Regions from separate parts of the uncultured Holdemanella sp. genome, predicted to be linked through region 1. Evidence: a T-box and tRNA genes for the amino acid it is inferred to sense, from the RefSeq annotation. Region 1 holds a T-box; the other holds one or more tRNA genes.
The links. A T-box is a leader RNA that pairs with one kind of tRNA and senses whether it is charged. The one in region 1 lies ahead of leuS (leucine--tRNA ligase), so its partner is inferred to be a tRNA-Leu.

Region 1 (12,369 bases):
AACTAATTTCTTAAATGGTTCCTTACATGCGACAATACCCTTGTCATATAAATAGTTATTCCAAATACGAGAATACATCAAGTGTCCTACCGCATGTTCAGGTCCACCTACATATAAGTCAACTGGCATCCAGTGTTTCAATAATTCTGGATCTGCAAGTTTCTCATTGTTGTGTGGATCAATATAGCGTAAGTAATACCATGAAGATCCGGCAGAACCTGGCATTGTACTTGTTTCACGAACACCTTTAACACCATTTTTGTTGTATTGTTTCCATTCTGTCGCATTTTCAAGTGGAGCTTTTCCATTATGTCCTTTGTAGTCTTCTAGTTCAGGAAGAATCAAAGGTAATTCATCATCACTAAGTACATAGTCTGTACCATCATCTAAGTGTACGATTGGAACTGGTTCACCCCAATAACGTTGACGTGCAAAAATCCATTCACGGAAACGATAGTTTACGGTTTCTTTTGCAATGCCCATATCTACCAATTTTTTCGTAATTGCAACTTTAGCTTCTTCTACAGTTAAACCTGTAAATTCTTCGGAGTTGATTAGCTTACATCCTTTTCCTAAATAATCCTGTTTTTCAAAAGCATGTTCACTCACATCTTGACCTTCAATGACTTGAATCATGTCAATATTATGGGCAATCGCATATTCAAAGTCACGTTGATCATGACTAGGAACAGCCATTACAGCACCTGTGCCGTAGTTAGCCAATACGAAATCTCCAATAAATACTTCAACTTCTTTTCCATTAACTGGGTTGATTGCTTTAATGCCTTCAAGACGACATCCTGATTTTCCTTTATTTAATTCTGTACGATCCATTTCAGACTTAGAAACAGTTTCCTGAATATATGCCTTAACTTCTTCTTGATTTTGAATTCTTGGCATTAATTCTTGTACTAAATCTCCATCTGGTGCAAGCACCATGAATGTAATACCATAAATTGTTTCGATACATGTTGTAAAAATAGAGAATTTTCCTCCACCTACGATTTCAAATTGAACCTCAACACCTGTTGAACGACCAATCCAGTTTCTTTGCATTTCCTTTGTCGATTCTGGCCAATCAATTTCATTCAAACCTTCTAATAATCGTTCCGCAAAAGCAGCCTGATCAATACAAAGCTGTTTCATATTTTTACGGATAACTGGATAGCCTCCACGTTCACTTTTACCATCAATAACTTCATCATTGGATAAAACTGTACCAAGTTCTTCACACCAGTTTACTGGCATATCAACATATTTAGCATATCCATCTTTATACAATTGTTTAAAGATCCATTGTGTCCAATGATAGAAATCTGGATCAGATGTTGCAATCATTTTTGACCAGTCATAATCAAAACCTAATTCTTTTAACTGATTCGTGAAAGTCTTAATATTCTTTTGTGTAAATCCATTTGGATTGTTTCCGGTTTGAACTGCATATTGCTCAGCAGGTAAGCCAAAAGAATCATATCCCATTGGGTGAAGAACATTATATCCTTGCATACGTTTCATACGTGAAACGATGTCTGTTGCAGTATATCCTTCTGGATGTCCTGCATGAAGTCCAACTCCACTTGGATATGGGAACATGTCTAGTGCATAAAATTTTGGTTTAGAGAAATCCCAAACATCGGTTTTAAATGTTTCATGATCTTCCCAATATTTGTGCCATTTCTTTTCTACTTCTAAATGATTGTACATAATAGCCTCCTATAAAATAAAAAACGCCCTTTAAAATCTAAGGACGTTTGTACGCGGTACCACCTTAGTTCACAATATTCATTGTGCCCCTCAAACTCTTTATCGCAGAGTATACGGATAACATTACTCATCAGCTCCTTAGCAAGTTCAAAGGTTGTACAATGCTAAATTTCACCAACTTTAGCTCTCTAAAAATTGCCATTTCCTTTTACTACTCTAATTCATCGCTATGCATCAATTTTATCTTTTTTTTCATTTTTCGTCAATATCAAGTGAAACGATTGCCTTATCATCATAGTAAATCCTCATTAAAATATCTTCATAACTGCATTCTATATACGTTAAACAATCCTTAAAATGAACATTGTAATTCATGATTACTTCATCCATATCTTTCATTATTTCATCCTTTGTATGACATAAGCGAATACGATTGTTATGTAAAATCATATGCTTGGCATGATCTACAATAGAAAGTTCTAAAATATTTTTTTGATTTGCTTTTAATAAGTATACATTCTGAATGGTAACAAGCGTTAAAAAAGACACAATCTGTAAAACAAGAAATAAACAAACAAGACTGATCCAACTCGCATATCCGTTAATAGAGTTCAAAGTCATAAGTTTTGTTTTGCTTTTTAAACCATAGATAATAACCATCTTCTTTCTTATAAAAATGTGCTGAATCTATATTTTCCATATAGATTTCATATCCTGGACTTTTCACAATGCGATTTTTATCAAAATACAAGTCATACTTTTTATGATTTAAAACGTATTCTAACCTTTCTTCATCCACTCGAATTTCACTAACAATACTTAATTCTCTTCTTATTTGAAGAATCGCAAATTGATTTTGAGTATCTACATCTATATGGGCAAAATGTAAAGCCAAATTTATCAACATGCAACCCAAAAGAGAAATTAGACTTGTTATAAATAAGGCTAATAGAGCTTCAATCAACGTGAAACCATTTCTTCTCAATTTTTTCATCAATCTTTAAATTCCTTTGAAAATAAACAGTATATAAGCCATTTATGAATAAACTTGCACAAACCAATATCACAAAAAGCGCAAACAAAGCATCTTCCAACAAAAATCCATTATACTTTTTCAAGACGTATTCTCCCCGATCCTAATTGAAAGACAAGTTTCATTTTTGTATGTGAATTCTGACAATACAATGTGAAAGCCTTTGATATATTCCCCTTGGCATTGTAATAAAAAGAAACAGAATCACACGCAACATCTTTAGGCATAAAATAATTCTTTTCGTCTACCACCATCTTTTCATTTATATCTATAGAAATTTTTCGATTTTCTACATAAGCCTTTTCTTGAGCCGTTATACAAAGTGTTTGAACTTGTTTCATAAAAACATATAGAGATGTATTCATTTTCGTATATAACCCAAAATTTAAAAGAGATACAATCAAAAGTACAATTAACATTTCCATGAATGTAAACCCATTTTTATTGAGATATGGCCTGTCCATTTTCAATCACCACTTTACTATGATCTGGACATGTATCTTGTCCTTTTTTTAAATATCCAAAATCAATCAATTCTTGTACACTTGACGGTGTTTCTAATTGATCAATCCCATATAACATAATTTGCGAATTCACAATTTCAAGTAAGGCTTCACAACCTTTTTTACGGATCACCTGTTCTTTTTGTTGAATATTGGGCAAAGTAATCAACAACAACAATGCGACAATCAACATCACAATCATCATTTCTAAAATAGTAAAACCATTTTTCTTTTCCATACATTTCTCTCCATTTCTAAAATTGATTCAACATATTTAATGGCATCATCATAATTTGATAAACAATTAAAACCAAGATTCCAATGCTTATATAAGAAAAGATTTGAACCCCATTGGAAACCTTTTTTATAGACTTTTCAATATCTAAAGTACTCTTCTGAATATAAAGATCTAAAAAGAATGACATACTATTAGCTACAAGCGCATAATTCAACATTTTTTTAAATGTCGAATCAAATACTTTTATCCGATTAAAGCTTTCTTCTATAGATACACCCTGCATTAAATATTTTAATATTTCACTCGATACGATTCCTACAACACTAAATTTGATAGAAGATAGAGTTTCAAGTATTTCTTGCGTAGAACTACATGTTTTTTCTAGACTTTGATACATACACACAAATTGTAAAGAAATCATCTTCTTCATTAAACGAAATGGACATTTCAATTTTGAATTGTATCTATAAAGAAACACATAATACAAAAGAATATATAGAACAATCACAAAGATAGTAATTCCAAATAGATATTTTAATAAATGAACAAAAATTAAAATGATATTATTGGGAATATAATCCTTCATTTGAACAAGGACATAGTTTGAGAAAAAACAAATCATGAAATATGCAAATATCAATAAGAAAAATGGATACGCAATTTTCTTTAATAATTTTTCATAAAACAAGATTGAACTTTTCTCAATTTGATTTACACAATCTAAGACATCCGATAGATTCATAGTATTTGATAAAATTTCGATATATTTAAAATAAAGCTTCTTTTGACCTATACAAAAAATCTCAACCAGACTTTTTCCCAATTTTAATTGTTCAATAATCGCATCACTTTCTTTAAAAACTAAATGAATCAATGTATCTATAGATAGTCCATTGTTCATTAAGGCATGAAATTGTTCGATTTCATCACGATAAACTAATACAATCGTATTCCGCTTGTGTGTCCATGATATATCCTTTTTTAATACCTTCTGTAATTTTCGAAGATAACGTTTTAAAATTTTGAGGATACTTTCCATATCGAATGACATAGTCCAATGTTTTTTGATCCATGATTTCATAAATACATACTTTTTTGTCTCCATTTGAATATAGACGTTGCGAGATAATAGCTGTACATACACTTAATAAGTCTTGTTTAGAAACGCCTAAATCCTCAAGACGACGAATACACTCCTTTCCATCTTTGGCATGAATACTTGTCAGTACAAAATGCCCTGTTAAACTCGCTCTTAACACCATCTTAGCCGTATAGCTGTTTCTAGTTTCGCCAATACATATAACATCTGGATCATGTCTTAGCAATTGTTCAATACCTACATCATACGTAAATCCAGTTCCTTCATTGATTTGTAGCTGTAAGTAAGAATCGTCTTCGATTTCAATGGGATCTTCTAAGCTCACTACCTTATGTTTCTTCTCTTTGGCTATTTCATGAAGCAAAGCATGTAACGTTGTTGTCTTACCACTGTTTGTAGGACCTACACAGATAACCAATCCATGTCTTAATGGAATCAACGATTGAAAGAATTCTGTATCATATTTACACAAAGAAAGTGCATCTAATTTAATCGCATGCATCATATTCAACATTCTTATGACTCCTGTTTGAACATGATTATTGTGAAGCATACTAAAGCGACAATATACATCATGATGGTTTATACATACTTTAAATTGCCCACTTTGTGGTGTATAAGGATTCGTTAGATCCATTCGAGAAATAAATTTCAAATACTCAAAGAATGCGGGCTGCCAAATATCTTGATATACTTCCAACATTTCAGTTTGCGTTCTAAGTTTAATTTTTAAGCGATTCTGCTGCAAAATAAAATGAATGTCGCTTGCCTTTTTTAATATCGCATATTCAATGAGGTTCTTTAATAAATCATCCATTTTTATCACCCCTATATCTAATACGAAAAAAAAAGCAGAAATTCTAATAAATTTCTGCATATTTTAAACTTTCATTCCATTTTTTCTCTTGCGATAAAGTAGTGGATGGACCATGACCTGGATAAACTTTATAGTCTTGATCGAGTTGATACAATTTTTTTAAAGATTTTTTCATACTTGAAACAGAACCTGTTACAAGGTCCATTCTTCCAATCGAACCTTGAAATAATACATCTCCTGTGAATAAACAATCCTTTATTTTTAATACGGTTGAACCGATTGAATGTCCTGGGCAATACATAGCTTCAATTTCAAATCCTGCAATTTTATTCTTTCCTTCTAATAATGGTTTACACTTGGCATCACATGTTACATCCATATAAAAGGCTGAGGATGAATTTAAATCTGGATCTTGAAGAAAATCAAACTCACTTGGATTTAAAAAAACGTCGCAGTGATATTCATTTACAATCTTATCAACACCTGAAATATGATCAAAGTGAGCATGTGTTAAAATGATGGCTTCAAGATTACATTCGTTTTCTTTTAGTATAGCATCAAGATTTAAAAATTTATCCGCAGGATCAATCAATATAGCATGGTGATTATCCATGACCAAATAACAATTTGCCTGTACTGGACCGAGTGGTTGTTGAAGTACTTTCATAGTCTAATACATAAAAAAGACCGAATGAAACGGTCTTTCTTACTTTTTCTCCTTATGTTCAGTCTGCTGATTGCATTTTGGACAATATTTTTTAACAGTCATACGTTCAGGATGTTTTTTCTTATTTCTTGTACCAATATAGTTTTCTTCACCGCAAACAGAGCACTTAAATGTAATACGATCTCTCATGTTCAGTCCTCCTCACATTAGTAATTACTAGTTGATTCTAGCATAACTTACAAGTCAATTTCAAGTCATTTTCAAAATTTTAACTTGCAGGATAAATTTCAAAATATTTTTTTATGAATTCTGGCATAACATTATTTGCACAAATATTTGGTGAAACAGCCTGATCGTTGATACTTGAAGTTGGTGCTGAACACGCAAATGCCATTGTAGGAGCGCTACTTGGTGCATAACCTACAAGGTTTGCGGTTGTCCAATCGCCTACTTCGGCTGTACCTGTTTTTGCCGAAACTTCAACGCCAACATCTTTTAAAAGATTACTACAATAGCCAGAGGCAACGCAGGCTCTAAAGCCTTCTTGTACACGCTGTAAATAGGCAGCATTCTTTTCAGGTAATGTTGATTTTACTTTCTTTTCATTTGCGACAACCACTTCACTCGAATTTACTTCTGTAGCATGATTCATTAATCTAGGTTGATATACATTTCCATTCGATGCGATTGTTGCGCCATATACAGCTAATTGTAATGGTGTATACATATCAAACTGGCCAATCGAATAGTTTAGTAACATACCTGGTTCTGAACCATAACCCATATAGCCATTCACTTCGCCCTGTGCATCAAGACCCGTTATATTTCCTAATCCAAACATTGAATAATAAGAACGCATCTTATTTAGAGTTCCTTGAAGGTCTGCCACAGCTAATGGTTCTTTTTCTTCATAGACAGCTCCTGCAAGTCGAATCGCAATATTAAACATATAAACGTTACTACTTACCTCTAAGGCACTTACATCATCGACAGGACCATGATCTTCATAAGAACCAAATTCCTGACCACCAATATTCATAACTTTATCGACAATCACTTCACCTGGACTTACGACATGTTCACTTTCACCCATATATACAGTAGCACCCTTAATACAAGATCCAGGATTCACTAAAGACATATAGTTTCCTGTCGCAAAATATGTCATTTCCTTTGTATCAAGATCCATTTGATAACCAGACATTGCCAGTACAGAGCCATCTTGTGGATTTAATACAGTTGTAAATAAGGATTTGAAGTTTTCACGATTTTTAGTTCCTCCATATTCACTTAATGTATTTTTAACAATATTATCAAGTGAAGACTGAAGATCTATATCGATTGAAAGATATAAATCATATCCTTTTTTTGCTTGCTGAATCACATCTTTTTGTGCTAATCCTTTTGAATCATAAGTAATTTTGGCAATTTCTGGTGTTCCTGCTAGTAAATCATTATATTGATATTCTAAGCCAGATTTACCAACACTTGCATTCAATTGATAGTCTCTTGCCAAATAATAAGTTGATAATTCACTTGGTAAACCTTGTGTACTTGTAGTTACACTTCCTAAAATATCCGATAGAGATTCACCATATGGATATTCACGTTTCCACCCACCAAAATCAACATCAAATCCAGGAAATTCCGTTTTATGTTCCACTAGATAAGCAACATCATCATCACTTACATCTTCTAAAACAACATTTTCTTGTCCTGTACTTTGGTTGGCAATCATACGTTGATAAATGACACACATCTTTAATTCAGCTTGCGTCATTTCCCCAATTTGTTTCTTACCAATACGATTCATTAAAATTTGATATCTTTTACTTTCTGTATTATCGCCCCATGCACCATTCTTATATTGCTTCAACTCTTTTTGCGTCAACAAATGATTGGCTGCATATTCGGAGTCTGTTGGTGATAAAAAAGATTTATATGTAATATACGCTTGTTTTTTATCCTCATCCGTAAAATCTTTTGCGCTCACATTAAACACTTTGACAATACGTTTGGCATATAATTCATAATCGTCTGAATCCATGTTATTTGGAGATGTAAACACAATATTGTGACTCACCACAGTTTTTGCCAAAACTCTTCCCTTACAATCATAAATCTGTCCTCGTGGAGCTGAAGTATATTGTTTGATGGAAGTATAGTCTTCTCGTTTTGCGGTATATTCATTATATGAAACAATCTGAAGATAGAACAATCTTAAAAAGATGACCAAAAAACATATGGCAATTATAACCGAAAAAATCAATATACGATTAGAGATGACTCGATCCACAGAAATATTTTGATTTGCCCTTTTGATTGATTTTCTACTCTTTTTCAATTGAATCCTCCTTTAATTCGAACACTCTATATTATACACGTTTCCAAGATGAAATGGAAAAAAAAGAAGTAATGGCGTATACTTAAATTATGGAGGTTTTCTATGAACAGAACAGAAACACGTCAAGTTCAAGTAAAAAATCTTGAAATTGGACATAATAATCACGTCGTTATTCAATCAATGTGTAACATTGAAACAAAAAAGGCAGATGAGGTTGCCAAACAAATTTTAAACCTTGAAAAAATGGGATGTGAACTTATTCGCGTCAGCTGCATGGATATGGAAGATGCCAAGGCCATTACCGACATTAAGAAACAAATCCATATTCCTCTTGTTGCAGATATACACTTTGACTATCGTTTAGCTTTAGCTTGTATTGAGGCGGGCGCAGACAAGATTCGTTTAAACCCTGGAAATATTGGTTCAAGAGAAAATGTAGAAAAAGTCGTCAAGGCATGCAAAGAAAAGCATATACCTATTCGTATTGGCATCAATGGTGGTTCTCTAGAAAAAGATATTCATGAAAAATATGGCAAGCCAACAGCTGAAGGTATGATAGAAAGTGCACAAAGACATGTACAAATCTTAGAAGACCTTGATTTTTATGATACAGTGCTTTCTTTTAAATCAAGTGATCCATTACTTTGTATTGAAGCTTATAGGCTGGCCGCAAAAACATTTGACTATCCTTTACATTTAGGTGTTACAGAAGCTGGAACAATGATGACAAGTGCCATTAAATCAAGTTTAGCTTTAGGTACATTATTAAACGAAGGAATTGGCAATACAATTCGTATCAGTGTCAATGGAGCTCCAGAAAAGGAGATTCCTATTGTAAAAGAATTGTTGAAAGATTGTAAATTAATTAAAAATGTACCAAACTTGATCGCATGTCCAACTTGTGGACGTACACAATGGGATATGGAGCCTGCCGTGAATGAAATCGAAAGCTATCTTCAAACAGTAAATAAAGAAGTAACTGTAGCTATCATGGGTTGTGCAGTTAATGGTCCTGGTGAAGCAAAACATGCCGATATTGCGATTGCAGGCGGTAAGAAAGAAGGTTTATTAATTAAAAAGGGAAAAATTATTGAAAAGATTCCTCAAGAGCAGATCGTAGCTCGTTTAAAAGAAGAAATTGATAAATTCTAGAAAAAAATCTCAGCGCAACGCTGAGATTTCTTCTTTATATGGAGCTTTTCCATCAATAAATGGAGTCTCTAAAATTTTTGTAACATTTTCAAGTTTTGGATGATGCACAATCGAATATAACACATCAAATCCTATATAGCCTTTACCTAAGTTTTCATGACGATCCTTATGGGCTTTTAATGGATTTTTTGAATCGTTGATATGCATGCACAATAGATTTTCTAAGCCAAGTATAGAATCAAATTCATTTAGTACATCTTCAAATTGATTTAAATCATAACCCGCATCCCAAATATGACATGTATCCATACAATACCCAATACGAGACTTTTTATGTACGCCAGAATAAATTTTATGTAATTGTTCAAATGTAAAACCACATTCATTTCCCTTACCCGCCATCGTTTCAAGAGCAATCTTAACATTGGTTGTATCATTATCTAAAACTTCATTTAAACCATTGATGATCCACTCAATACCAACATCCATTCCAGCACCAACATGGCTTCCTGGATGTAATACAAGTGTTTTTGCACCAATCGCATGTACTCTTTCTAATTCAGACTTTAAAAATTCTTGTCCAAATAGGGCCGTTTCTGGTTTCAATGCATTTGCCAAATTGATAATGTATGGAGCATGCACTATTACACGATCGATTGAAAAATCATGTTCTTTCATATACTCTTTTGCATCATCTATTTTTAATTTAGAAACATCGACACGACGCGTGTTACTTGGAGGTCCCGTATAAATCATACATGCATTGGCACCATAAGATATAGCTTCTTCAATTGCGCCTTTAAAATAATTTGGAGCCTTAAAAGAAACATGACTACCTAAATAGATCATAGATCCATTCCTTTTTGACGTTGTCTTTCTTTAGCACGTTCTTTTTGTTGGCGCTTGATATCGGATTTGATCATTTCACGACGTTTTCTACGTTTCATACGATCAATTTCCTGGCGTTGTCTTTTCTTATAGTTTGGTTTAACTTTCTTTTTCTTATGAACAATTTTTTCAACTTCTTCATGGAATTCGTCCTTTTTCATTGGACGCTTATTTACATATGGTTTTAAATCTACGAATTCATGATTCTTAACATCTTGATGTTCAAATTCAATACCTTGTTTGATCAAAGACTGGATTGATTTAGCATCACTTTCTTTATATAATGCGATACATTGCCCATCTCGACTTGCTCTTCCTGTACGACCAGCACGATGAATATAGAATTTTAAATCTTTAGGGAAACCACAACTAATGACATGAGTAATTCCTTCCAAGTCTATACCACGACTGGCAATATCGCTTGCGACAATATAACTTTTCTTTTGGCTTTGAATCATCTTAATAGCCTGCATACGCTGTCGGGATTCAAGTCCTGAATGAAGTTCAACAAGGTCATAGCCATTTTCACGCATTGTATTTGCAATGTTTTGTGCTTCTTGCGTTGTATTGGCAAAAATCAAACATACATAGGGTTGAATACATGGTAAAACATCTAAAATTTTTTGTTCATAGCTTTTATGTTTACAAGGAACCAAAATGTGTTTTACATCACTTTGGAAAGCTTCCTCTTTTTTGATTTCAATGAATTCAGGATCGTATAAATATTTTTTTAAGAATGGCTGTAAAGATTCAGGAATAGTTGCTGAAAAAACCATCATTTGAACTTTTTTATCCATTTTTGATAAGATTTCATCAATATCTTCCAAGAATCCAAATTCTAAAGTCATATCTGCTTCATCAATGACAACAATTTTTGCGGTATCCAAACGCAAGACGTTATCTTTAATGAACATGTCCTTCATTCTTCCTGGTGTACCAATAACGATTTGTGGCTGTTTTTCCATTTGCGTAACTTTTTCCATACCACCAGTTACTAGTTTTACACGTACGTTAAAATGTTTTGCGATTTTACGACAACGATCATATAGCTGATAGGCGAGTTCTCTAGTTGGTGCACTAATGACAGCTTGAACGCAATCTTGATCAAAATCTAATTTTTCAAAGATTGGCATAAAGAAAGCGTGTGATTTACCAGATCCGGTACTGGAAACACCAATAATATCTCTATTTTTATTTTTACGATTTAACACCTGTTCTTGAATCGGCGTTAAGGTTTTAAAATGTTCTAATTCCATTATTTCTTGAATACGATTCATAAATTTTCACATCCTTTTCTTTAGTATTATCCCAAAATTCTTCCCATTTTACAAATATAAATAATTAGGGCATAATGTATATATGAAAACACAAAATATCATTACAGTCAAGCCTCAGGGGTATTGTGGAGGCGTTTTAAAAGCAATCGAAACCGCAAAAAATACAAGAATCCAATACCCAAATAAAAAGATCACCATTTTAGGTAATCTTGTACATAATCAATATGTAAAAAAAGCTTTGCAGTATTATTCCATTGATACTATAGAAGATAAGACAAAAACTCGCTATGAATTATTAGATGAAATCAAAGAAGGAATTGTAATTTTTACTGCGCATGGTGTCAGTCCTAAAGTGTATAAAAAAGCCAAGGATAAAGGATTAATTTTAATCGATGCAAGTTGTCCCTTTGTATTGCAAACACAAAAAATCGTAAAAAAATACTTAGATGAAGATTATACAATTTTTTATATTGGTAAAAACAAACATCCAGAAGCTGAATCCATTTATACAATGAGTGATCATGTATATTTGATTGAGCCGCATAAAGATATCCCAAAAATTAATACTTCTAAAATATTTGTCACGAATCAAACTACAATGTCAATTTATGAATTAAAAGATACGTTTGAAAAAATTAAAAGCTTAT
Region 2 (12,369 bases), on a different contig from region 1:
ATATGTATTTTCAATCTTGTTGATGTCAATTCGAAATACATGCCATACTCCTAAGGCATTGGTCAAAGTATTCTTTTGCGGATGTATTTTTGCTTCATCTAAAGTGATTTTTCCTTCCTTCAACAATTGGGCAATCACACTATGATCTTCACTCATTTGAATCAATTCGCCATTATAATCCGCATAAATTCTTGAATCACCAACATTAAAAATAAAAGTTCCAATATGAGTCACTATAACACCAACAGCCGTAGTCCCCATACCTCTTTCATTTGGATTTTTTAAACTTTTTGAATAAATGAAATCATTCGCCTGATTTAAATTTTCACGAATCCAATTATCTACCTGTCGATCTTTTTTAAATACTGGAGACTTCATAAAAGCTTCATACATCGTCATAACGGCTGTATGACTTGCCACTTCTCCAGCCTTTGCCCCACCAATGCCATCACAAACAATAGCCATCCATTCATCATTAGCATTATGAGCAATACAATAATCATCTTCATTTAATTTTCTTACAAGACCTACATTCGTATTCGCAAAAACATTCATCTGACTAGATTCCTTCCTTTTTAATTTCCTTAATTCTTAACTGACCACAAGCTGCATCAATATCGTTTCCATGTTCTTTTCGAATTGTGCAACGCACATGATTCTTCATCAATAAATCATAGAAGACCATTGCTTCATCATGTGTTACTGATTTAAATCTTTTTTCATCCACCGCATTGTATGGAATTAAATTGACATATGCATTCATGCCATGTAAAAGCTTAGAAAGCTGTTTAGCATGTTCAGGACGATCATTTACGCCTTTTAATAAAATGTATTCAAACGTCAAACGACGATTGTTTTCCTTACCATAATATTGAATTGCCTCCATTAACTCTTTTAATGGATATGCATGGTTTACTGGCATCAATTGATTACGCAATTCATCATTTGGCGCATGCAAACTGATTGCCAAATTATATTGGGTGTGTTCATTGGCAAAATCATAGATTCTTGGAACAATTCCACAAGTTGAAATTGTGATATGTCTAGAACCAATACCTAAGCCACGATCATGATTAACAGTTGCTAAGAAGTTCATAACATTATCATAGTTATCAAATGGCTCTCCTGTGCCCATGACAACAATATGTGATAATCGCAAATCATCTTTATCCAGTTCTTTTTGAACATACATAATTTGCGCAACCATTTCACCACTTGTTAAATCTCTTTTTTTCTTAGTTAAACCACTGGCACAAAAAGCACATCCCATGTTACATCCAACCTGGCTTGAAACACACACACTTCTTCCATAATCAAAGACCATCATGACACTCTCTAATAGCGCTCCATCGCTGGTTTTAAATAAGAATTTTGTAGTTCCATCATGTGAAACTTGTTTTTTTATTAATTCTAAAGGATTCACAATAAAATCTTTCTTTAAGATTTCTCTTGTTTCCTTTGATACATTCGTCATTTCATCAATATCAAACACACGGTTACGATATAACCATTGAAAAATTTGATGTCCACGATAGGATTTCCATCCATGATCCAATGCATATTCGCACATTTGATCGTAATTTAAATTGTATAAACTTTCCAAAATAGCACCTCAATTTCTGTCCTTTATTATATCATTTACGCACTAGTTTTGCCATATAGAAGCCATCTTGTGTAGTATCACTAAATATTGTTTTTTCATCAACCAAACTAAATTCTTCATGGCTACGCAAAAACTTCTCAATCTGTTTCTCATTCTCTTTTTTATTCATTGTACAAGTTGAATATACGATTGCTCCACCAACCTTCACATATTGACATACATTATCAAGAATAGAATATTGCAACGGAATCAATGTATCCATATCTTCTGGAACCATATGTAACTTAATGTCTGGTTTTCTAGACAATACGCCATAACCAGAACATGGAACATCACATAAGATACGATCGTACATAATTGAACTTTTAAATGCAGTCGCATCTTGAACACCTGCATGAATAATATCAATTCCTAATCTTTTAGCATCGCTTTCAATCAAATCTTTACGATGTGCATGCAAATCATAAGCATCAATATGCCCTTTATTATGCATCATTTCAGCCATGGTCATACTCTTTGTTCCTGGAGCAGCACAACAGTCTAGAATCGTTTCATTTTCTTGAGGATCAACAAACTTGGCGATTTCAAAACTCCCCTCATCTTGAGCACTCATATAGCCTTTTTGATAGTATGGATGGTGGAAATAATCATTACCCGCATAAATATACAACGGGTCTTGAACATGTACGAACGCATCCAACTTAAAGTCATCTTTACTTGTTTTTAATGAGTTTCTTCGAACATACATCGGCAAAATATTCACACTTGCACTTGCCATCATTAAAGCTTGTTTGTCTCCATATTGACTGACCCACATTTTATAAAGCCAATCTGGTAAAGAATACTTTAATGCTACATTATCCGTTTCAATAGGTTTTACTTTATGCAAAACAGCATTTGTTAACCCTGCATATTTTGCATTGATCTTTTTAGCAATATTAACCGCATCATTAACAATCGCATAGCTTGGCACTTTATCTAAAAACAACAATTGATATGTACTCATTGTCAACAACACATCCATTTTAGGATTCACTTTATTCTTTACATACTTTGACCAGCATTCTTTACAATAACGATAATTTTGAATAGTTCCATAAAAGATTCTTGTTGCCAGAGCACGATCCTTTTCATCTACTTCGTGCAAATGATTTCTTAAATATAAATTGGAATAAACTTTTTTATTCACAACTTCATCTAAGGCCTTCCATATCCATTTTCTCATTCTATTCCTCCATCATAATTGGATGCATATTCACATCCACAACATATTTTGTTTCATCTAAATAATTTTGTACAAGTTTATGAAGCAATTCATCATCTTTAGATTTCAAAATCAATCGCACGCGATGCTTCTTTTGTTGCATGCGAATTTCAATTGGACCTAAAACACGAATTGAAGAAAAATGTTCTTTCGCAACACTTGCCATTTTATAAGCTTCACGCAAATCAAAATGCGTAAAAACCAAAGTACATAAGTATACATAAGGTGGATACATACCTAAATGGCGATAGCGCATTTCTTGATTAAAAAACATCTTATAATCATGCATTTTAACACATTGCATCACATAGTGATTGGGATCAAAAGTTTGAATCATGACTTGACCTTTTAAAAGGCCACGACCACTTCTTCCACTTGCTTGTTCTAGCATTTCATAAGCCGTTTCACTTGCACGATAATCATTTCGACAAAGCGCAGAATCTGCATTTAGAATTCCAACCAGAGTCACTCTTTCAAAATCTAAACCTTTCGCAACCATCTGCGTACCAATCAATAAATCTCCAGACTCCTCAAATTCTTTTAATAATTTTTCATGCGCATTCTTTTTTCGTGTGCTATCCGCATCCATACGAACGACATGATGATCTTTAAAGATTTCGACAATTTGTTCTTCCAATCTCTCTGTTCCCATACCGGCCTTAAAGTAATTTTTAGAATGACAATTTGGACATTCTTCGATAAATGGAAACTGCCTTCCGCAACAATGACACACTAAGGCATTTTGATTTTTGTGATACGTTAATGCTACGCCGCAATCTGGACATATACGAACATGTCCGCAATCGCTACAACGAACAACAGGAAGATACCCTCTACGATTCAAAAGTAAGATGACTTGTTCTTTTCTAGAAAGACGTTCATGAATGGCTTGAAGTAAAGTTTCAGATAAGCCATTTGTGATTCTTTCTTTTTTCATATCGACCAAACAAATATCCGGCATTTCATGAATGCGATTTTTAAGTTCAATCAATTCATACACATTCTTATAAGCCCTGGCATACGATTCTAAAGATGGTGTAGCACTAGCTAATACAACTTTACATTTATGATAAGCAGCACGAAATAATACAATATCACGCGTATGATATCTTGGTGTATTGTCTTGTTTATAGCTTGAATCATGTTCTTCATCCATTAAAATCAAACCTAATGAAGTAAATGGCATGAAACAAGCACTACGTGTTCCAACCACAATATCTACCTTATGGTCTTTTACTAAATTATATTGTTCTAATTTTTCCTGTGCATTCAATCCTGAATGATAGATCGCAATCTTTTGTTTAAATCGAGCCTGCACTCTTTGTATCATCATAGGTGTTAAACCAATCTCAGGAACAAGAAACAATACTTGTTTTCCAGAAGCTAGTACATCTTCAGCTAGCCGTAAAAAGACTTCCGTTTTACCAGAACCCGTCACTCCATGGAGTAAAGAAACCATTTTATTTGTATTTTGAATTGTTTGAATCGCACATTCTTGTTCAGTAGTTAACGAATGAGTCACATCCGCAATTTCACTTACACAAGTATTTGAATCTTTGATTCTTTTTTCAACCACAATATAGCCTTTATCCAATAATATTTTCGTAATAGATGGACTGACTTTTCTAAGTTCACTCATCTTACATGGATAGGTAAAACTAGATAAAACTTCTTTTTGTCGGGAAGTTAAAGGTAAGTTTGATTCATTCAATACCGCATAGTCTTCATAAATGATTTTTGAATGCTTGATAGTAGGGCGTAATGCGGGTGGCAGCATTGTTTTATAACATGTCACTTTCGAGCTTGCATAAAAACGAGCCATATAGTCAGCCAATAATTTTAATTCACTATTCAATAATGGCTTCTCATCTATGACTTCAATAACAGGTTTAATATTTTTAAAATCGCTTTCTACATCGACTTCTTCTACAAATCCTACAAGTGTACGATTGTTGAATTCAACACGAACTCGACATCCAACTTCAACATCCGTATCACAAGAATAAGTAAAAGTATTACGTAGGCGATTGTATTCTACATATACATTAATCAGCATGCATCTATTATAGCATTAATCTGGATTTGACATTGATATTTATTTTGGTATATTTGAACATAAGGAGATAGGTATGTATATTTTTCTTGGAATTTTAAACATTCTTTGTGGCATTATCATTGGATTGATCGTAAAACCTTTCAATAATCAAGTTGTGGATATTTGTATATCCTTGTTATTCTTTGTGAATGGAATCTTAGACATTCGAAAGGCCATTAAAAACTAGTAAAAGTCCAATCATAAACCATACTTCTTTCTCATTTCTTGAACGCCTAGTTTTGCATCTTTTGTCTCTCCAATATCAATTTGTTATTCAGAAATCGCAATATCTTGGTACATTTCAAGTTTTTTCAAAGTTGATTCATACTTTTCAATACTCATGATTACCATATCTCCATATCCGATTTTTTTGACATAAATCGGATATTTCAGAAATATTTTTTAATTCTTTAATTGGTATTATTTGTGGCATATTATTATCTCCCTTTTATGGTATCCTGATTGTTAATTTTGTAGATCAAGAATTAGCACAGAAAATTTATTCGACAAATTAAAAGAGTCAAAGCAATTTAATTCGCTTTGACTTTCTTTTGTCTTAATATCTCAAAACTAAATACAGCAGCTGCACTCGCTGAATCTAAAGCATTTCTAAAATCTCTTCCATATTCTACGACTATATTTTGTTTAGAGGCTGAAGTAATGGTTGAACTAAGTCCTCTTAAGGCTCCGCCTAAGCATAAACAAAAATTTGATTCAAATGCATAATCATATAATCCTACGGCATCTTTTCTATGGGCACACAAAATAGGAAGTTGATTCTTTTTACAATAGTCAACCAATTCTTCATCTGAATCCACAAAATAAATAGGTAGCTTTTCATAAGCACCGGCACTTGCCTTTAGAATGGTTTGTTCAGCAAAACTCCAGTCTCTTTTTGGAAGAATCATCGCATCACAACCAGAAGCATAAAGCGTTCTAGAAATACTTCCCAAATTATATGGATCTTCTACTCCGTCGATGTAACAAAGAAATCCATGGACATGTGTTTCAATAAGTTGAGGAATCTGTTTTTCTTCAGCTAGAAGTAACACTCCTCCATGTGTTTTACCTGTTGCCAATTCATTGATTTCATCACGCGAACAAAAAACAACTTCACACCCAAGACTTTTGGCAATTTTAGCCAAATATCTTGTATCTTTCGTATTCTTTTTCTTATCAATATAGAGTTTTTTACAATCACGAGACCCTGCTTCTAATAGGGCTTTGCAGGAAATGGCCCCTTCAAATATTTTTTCCATAGAACTATTATAATGGCTTTTATATTTTTTTTCTAGATGGTATTATATAAGGTATGGAAGGAGTCTTCTTAATGCATTTTAAATTAACCCAGGAAATGAAACAAAGAATCATCGTTTATTCTGCATCATTGATTATTGCGATCCTTTTCTTCACAATTTTAAATCGATTTAAAGATATAACACGAGCCATTCAATTCATGATAACAATTCTATTCCCTTTCCTTTTAGGAATTGGTTTAGCGTTTATATTGAATAATCCGCAAAAATGGGTTGAAAACAAATTATTAGCCAATGCCCCTATGCAGAACAAACACAAAAGAATCTTATCAACAGGTATTGTGTTTATTTTAGCCGTTGGATTTCTAATCTTGTTTTTCTCCGTTATCATACCGAATATGATTGATTCTGTGCGACAATTCTCTACAAATGTTGCGATCTATTCTGAAACTTTAATTAAATATACAAAAGATTTTGCGTACAAATTAAATATTTCAGAAAAACAAGTCGAACAAATATTGATCAATTTTGACATCACAAAGAAAATCACAAGTGTTTTAACGGAATCCATCCCTAAAATTGCTTCTTATTCATATAGCTTTGTGAAAGGATTTATCAATATTATTTTAGCTTTAGTTTCCGCATTCTATATTTTATTGGACCGTGAAACATTAGTAAAAGGAATCAAAAAATTAAATTACTCATTATTTGACAAAAACCTTGCGAACTATTTAACGCTATGGACAAACGATGCAAAGACTGTATTTGAACAATATATTGTTGGAAACATCATTGATTCATTTATTGTCGGTATCATCTGTTACTTTGGAGCCCTAGTATTAAAGCTTCCATATACAAGTATGATTGCCCTTATTATTGGTGTCACAAATGTAATTCCTGTATTTGGCCCATTCTTAGGAGCCATTCCCGTCATCATTATCTTATGTTTGATTGATCCATTCTCAGCCTTGATTTTTGCGATTTTTATCTTCATTCTTCAACAATGCGATGGAAACATCATAAAACCCATTGTTCTTGGAGATAAACTTGGAATGTCCGGCTTCTGGATCTTGTTCTCAGTTACAGTTGGTGGTGCATTATTTGGCGTTGTTGGAATGTTTCTAGGTGTTCCAGTTTTTGCACTTATTTATGCAGGCGTACATGATTATATTCAAGTTCGATTAAGAAACAAAAAAATCACAATCAACGATAAAGCAGGAACAATTGATTAGTTTCCTGCTTTTTACGTGCAATTTTAAAAAAAATGTGTATACTTATGTAAGTTAGGAGGAACTACCTTTGAATTTTATAGATATTATTTTAAATACAATACACGATACATGGGCTATGCTTCCACTATTGTATATTACTTATTGTATATTAGAAGTTTTTGAAAGAAAGAATACGCAAGACGACAAACTCTTCTTTGGACTACAAAGACTTGGACCTATTCTAGGTGCAATAGTAGGATTGATTCCACAATGTGGATTTAGTATTCTAGCTGCCATGTTGTTTGTTCAAAATAACATTACACTTGGAACTTTAGTCAGTGTTATGATTGCGACAAGTGATGAAGCCATTCCAATCCTTATTAGTAATCCTAAGATGTATTCATCTCTACTTGGTATTTTAGGATTAAAACTTGTCATTGCGATCATCGTTGGATTATTTACCGATCACGTACTATTTCGCCATCAAAAAATCCTCCGCTTCGAAGATATGGAAGAAGAGGATTATGATGAAGACGAATATGAGGAGGAAGAAAGTTCTGGATCAAGCTGTCCATGTTGTTATCCTGAATATCCATTATGGATCAGTGCCCTTTTGAGATCTTTAAAAATCTATGTATTCATCTTTATTACTAGTTTTATATTAACCTTATTAATGGAATGGATTGGAGAAAAAACATTATCCATGATTTTACTTCAAGATAATTTATTCCAACCAATCATTGCCGCACTATTTGGATTTATCCCTAACTGTGCAGCTACAGTTGTTCTAACTCAGCTTTATACAACTGGTGAACTTTCTTTTGGATCACTACTTGCAGGTCTTGTCACAAATGCAGGACTCGGTTTAATTGTCATGATTCGTTATGAAGCAAGAAAGAAAGACATTTTAAGAACCATTTCCATCTTATTTATAACAGGTATTATTGTAGGTATTGGATTTATGTTATTATAGCCACAATTGTGGCTATTTTTTTTATCTTCGTGGGAAGATCCAAATTTCAAAATGTTCTGTGTCATACCAAAACAAAAGAATAAGTATGGCAACAATCAACAAAACTACCGTAAAATATAGAGTACTCATCTTTTCCGAAAATTTGTCTGGATTCAATTCTGGATGTGCATCAAGTTTCACATCGTTTCTTTGCTATTTTATCAAGCCAACTCATAGTTACCTCTACTTAGACTAATATTGGAAAATGAAATGGAAATATATCAATTTCCGGATGATTCCATTGATACCAAAGCGCTAAAATTAATGCAGCTAGTAAGATGACAATTACATAGAATTTAATATCTTTCATTAATTTATTTCCCTTTTGTTCAAAATCATTCGAATTCAATTCAGGATGTTGATCTAATTCATCAATTCGTTTTTTCGTTGTTCTTTCAATCCAGCTCATAAAATGTACCCCTCTTTATTATATTTTAATCATTAAATTTAAATACAAATATGGTAAACTTGGTTATTGTGCTGGCCAAATAAGCACGAAAAAAGCTAGAAACTATTGCTTCTAGCTACCTTTTCCAAAAAATGGTGGGGACGGTGGGACTTGAACCCACACGGGATTTCTCCCAACGGATTTTAAGTCCGTTGCGTCTGCCTATTCCGCCACGACCCCATGTAATTGGAGGTTCCGATCAGATTTGAACTGATGATCACAGAGTTGCAGTCTATTGCCTTACCACTTGGCTACGGAACCGTAACTTGTTGATTTTTAATAAACGATGGTGGGGACGGTGGGACTTGAACCCACACGGGATTTCTCCCAACGGATTTTAAGTCCGTTGCGTCTGCCTATTCCGCCACGACCCCATGTAATTGGAGGTTCCGATCAGATTTGAACTGATGATCACAGAGTTGCAGTCTATTGCCTTACCACTTGGCTACGGAACCGTTTCGTTGACTGCCCATATATAATACCTCAACGAAAAATAAAAAGCAAGAAAAAAATTAATTTTTTTTACATTTTTTTAAAAACCATACATTTTTCATTTTTGGTTGAACTTATTTGACAAATGACCTATTATAATGTGGTCAACAAACAAGAGGTATTTTATATTATGCAACACATTATTCACCAGCTTCAAAAAGAAAAGAAGCTAAGACTATTAACGTCGACCATAATGATTGTATTTAGTGCTTTTATGCAATGTTATATCATGAATGTATTTATGGCACCGTGCAATTTGATCTCAGGAGGATTTACAGGACTTGCTCTATTAATCAATAAAGTCTGTGCTCTAGTAAACATTAACTTCCCTACTCAAGTTGGAATCATCGCATTAAATGTTCCTGCAGCAATTCTATGCTACAAACACATTTCACCAAGATTTACATTTTTGAGTTGTGTGCATTTCTTTCTAGTATCCTTCTTTATTTCTATCTTCCATTTTGAACCTTTCTTTAAAGATCAAATCTTAAATGTTCTTTTTGGAGGATTCTTATGGGGCTTCTCCATTTCCCTAGCCCTAAGAGCTGGAGGATCTACAGGAGGAACAGATTTCATTGCCCAATACGTTTCTAGTAAGATTCACAGGGGAATCTGGGACTATGTATTCTTCTATAACTGCGCAATGATCATTGTCTTTGGATACTTATGTGGATGGATCTATGCAGGATATTCCATCCTATTCCAATTCTTGTCTACAAAAACAATTTCTTCTTTATATCAACGCTACGCACAGATTACCGTTGAATTTACGACAAACGATCCTGACCCACTAATCGATGCCTTTATGGCCACTTGTCGCCATGGAATGAGCGTATTTGAATGTTATGGAGCATATAGCCATCGTAAGTATTATGTATGTAAAGCCGTTATTTCTACTTATGAATTAAGAGATGTTGTCGATAATGTAAGAAAGGTCGATCCTAAAGTGTTGATCAATACATACAATACAGTAAACTTCTACGGAAACTTCTATCAAAAACCTTTGGAGTAGTATTACACTACTCCATTTTTTATGTCGATTATTCCATCAACCACATAGGTATCATATAATATGCAAAAGGAGTATAAATAAAATGTGGACAGAAAGAGAGCGAATTATTGATAATTTTGAGGATGCGATTACATATATAAAAAACAACACTACTTTCACGATTATCTAATGGGTAATATAGAAATAGACGACAATTCAGCTTTTATAACTATAAAAGAATATACTTGTAATATCGCAAACAAAAATGCACATGTATGGAATTTCAAATTCAACAATATATCAAATTTTAAATGTGAAATTGACAGTATAGTCCCTTTTTTCATATTGGAAGTATTTATCGAAGACCATGAAATCACCTTCAGCTTAAATAATGGTTATATATCTTTTGAAGCTAAAGACATATTATTAGGTATTCCAAAATGTTAGTTTTTATAAAGACCTGCAAGGTCTTTTTTTATATTAAAATTTTGATTTAAAACAACAAAAAAAGCCATATTTACCATGATATAGTAAACATGACTTATTTCATGTCATTATCTATTTTTAACCAGATATAGAAACCTAAATAATTTACTTATTATTACGATTACCCATGCCAATCAATTGTAAGATTCTTAAGAAGATATTCAAGAAATCTAAATACAATTGTAATGCCATGAAGATGGCAATCTTATCTTGTGCTACGACTGAACCATCCGATTGGATCAACAATCGATTCATTCTTTGAACATCCCAAACTGTGATGCCTGTAAAAATCAATAGAGTAATAATAGAAAGCAAGCGAACATCCATACTGACTCTAAATAACATCATAAAGCATTGTGTAATAATCAATACAAAAAGTCCAATCATACATAATGAGCCAAAGCTTGTAAAATCCTTTTTAGATGTTGTACCAATAACAGCTAAACTTATAAAGTAAACTGCACTGACTAGAAAAGCAGTACCAATTGTAGCTACATCATATACATAGCTAATAGAAGTAAGTGATACACCCATACAGATGGCATAAAGCACTAACATAACCTTCATACCTGTGCTTGATGTAGATCTTGCCATTGATACACCAAAGGCAATGGACAAGATAAATGGTGCAATCACAAATAACATAAATAGAAATGGCATAGTACTTAATAAAATCAATAAAGCATTTGTAGCATATAAACCATAAGATACAATTGCCGTGATAGATAAGGCAATAGCCATCCATGCATAAGACTTCAACAAAGCACTTTTTAAAGTGCTTGTTGAATAATAATTCATAGAATCGTTGTTAAACATTATTAATCCTTCTTCTGGATAAATTCTAATAATTGCTGAGCCGCAATATTTAAACCTTTACGGTTTGATTTATCGAATCCTAAGTGAGTGTAGATTTCACCAACAAATACTCCATTGTCTTCTAGAGCCTGGAACATTGTGTCGATGATTGGTTCGCAAAGTTCTTGCTTTTGCATAGGACCAAATGGGTTTGCGAAATATGTAGTTGAAATACCAACTTCTTGTGTTGTACCCAAAGCCATACGCTTACCTAACTTACAAGTATCTTTTACTTCTTGTACAGTTAATTTCTTTAGACCAAATTCATTTGTGTAGTTGTTTGCGTATGCAAATAAGTCAATTTTATGGTTGTGAACAACAACACGATATGGAGCTGCTGGCTGAATCATACGTGCGTTTGGATTTTCTGGAGCCATGAAAATTGAACGGTCCATATCACGATATGGAGTACCTGGATCCAAGTCATCTAGACGAATGAAAGCACCAATTTCAGTACCCTGACCATATGGAACACCATCTTCTAAGTGAATCGTTCCCATATCATCAAACACAACTTCAACTTCACGAATCATATCGCCAGCAGCAGCCTTTAATGCTTCAATCGACTCAGATTTACCAGCACCACTATCACCCATCAACATGATACCTTTCTTTGTTCCATCCTTTAAATAGATGTTTACGAAAGCACCATGTAT

Region 2: it has a tRNA-Leu gene. The T-box ahead of leuS (leucine--tRNA ligase) is inferred to sense a tRNA for this amino acid. The anticodon was not compared.

Annotation. Positions count from the first base shown of each region.
Region 1 is NZ_CATVYQ010000032.1:6,415-18,783, forward strand. Features, by position in the region: gene leuS (leucine--tRNA ligase) at 1-1,707, opposite strand, end outside; T-box leader at 1,741-1,938, opposite strand; gene Q3907_RS06970 (hypothetical protein) at 1,957-2,325, opposite strand; gene Q3907_RS06975 (competence type IV pilus minor pilin ComGF) at 2,306-2,698, opposite strand; gene comGD (competence type IV pilus minor pilin ComGD) at 2,809-3,201, opposite strand; gene comGC (competence type IV pilus major pilin ComGC) at 3,179-3,478, opposite strand; gene Q3907_RS06990 (hypothetical protein) at 3,495-4,379, opposite strand; gene Q3907_RS06995 (ATPase, T2SS/T4P/T4SS family) at 4,405-5,394, opposite strand; gene Q3907_RS07000 (MBL fold metallo-hydrolase) at 5,438-6,061, opposite strand; gene rpmG (50S ribosomal protein L33) at 6,101-6,250, opposite strand; gene Q3907_RS07010 (penicillin-binding protein 2) at 6,330-8,405, opposite strand; gene ispG (flavodoxin-dependent (E)-4-hydroxy-3-methylbut-2-enyl-diphosphate synthase) at 8,508-9,557, shown strand; gene Q3907_RS07020 (deoxyribonuclease IV) at 9,567-10,406, opposite strand; gene Q3907_RS07025 (DEAD/DEAH box helicase) at 10,403-11,722, opposite strand; gene ispH (4-hydroxy-3-methylbut-2-enyl diphosphate reductase) at 11,805-12,369, shown strand, end outside.
Region 2 is NZ_CATVYQ010000001.1:13,009-25,377, reverse strand. Features, by position in the region: gene Q3907_RS00130 (Stp1/IreP family PP2C-type Ser/Thr phosphatase) at 1-555, opposite strand, end outside; gene rlmN (23S rRNA (adenine(2503)-C(2))-methyltransferase RlmN) at 560-1,603, opposite strand; gene rsmB (16S rRNA (cytosine(967)-C(5))-methyltransferase RsmB) at 1,635-2,828, opposite strand; gene priA (primosomal protein N') at 2,830-4,923, opposite strand; gene Q3907_RS00110 (hypothetical protein) at 4,997-5,149, shown strand; gene Q3907_RS00105 (TrmH family RNA methyltransferase) at 5,493-6,221, opposite strand; gene Q3907_RS00100 (AI-2E family transporter) at 6,293-7,450, shown strand; gene Q3907_RS00095 (putative manganese transporter) at 7,518-8,402, shown strand; gene Q3907_RS00090 (hypothetical protein) at 8,629-8,850, opposite strand; tRNA gene Q3907_RS00085 (tRNA-Leu) at 8,983-9,069, opposite strand; tRNA gene Q3907_RS00080 (tRNA-Cys) at 9,077-9,150, opposite strand; tRNA gene Q3907_RS00075 (tRNA-Leu) at 9,177-9,263, opposite strand; tRNA gene Q3907_RS00070 (tRNA-Cys) at 9,271-9,344, opposite strand; gene Q3907_RS00065 (YitT family protein) at 9,512-10,393, shown strand; gene Q3907_RS00060 (Bax inhibitor-1/YccA family protein) at 10,964-11,674, opposite strand; gene Q3907_RS00055 (hypothetical protein) at 11,677-12,369, opposite strand, start outside.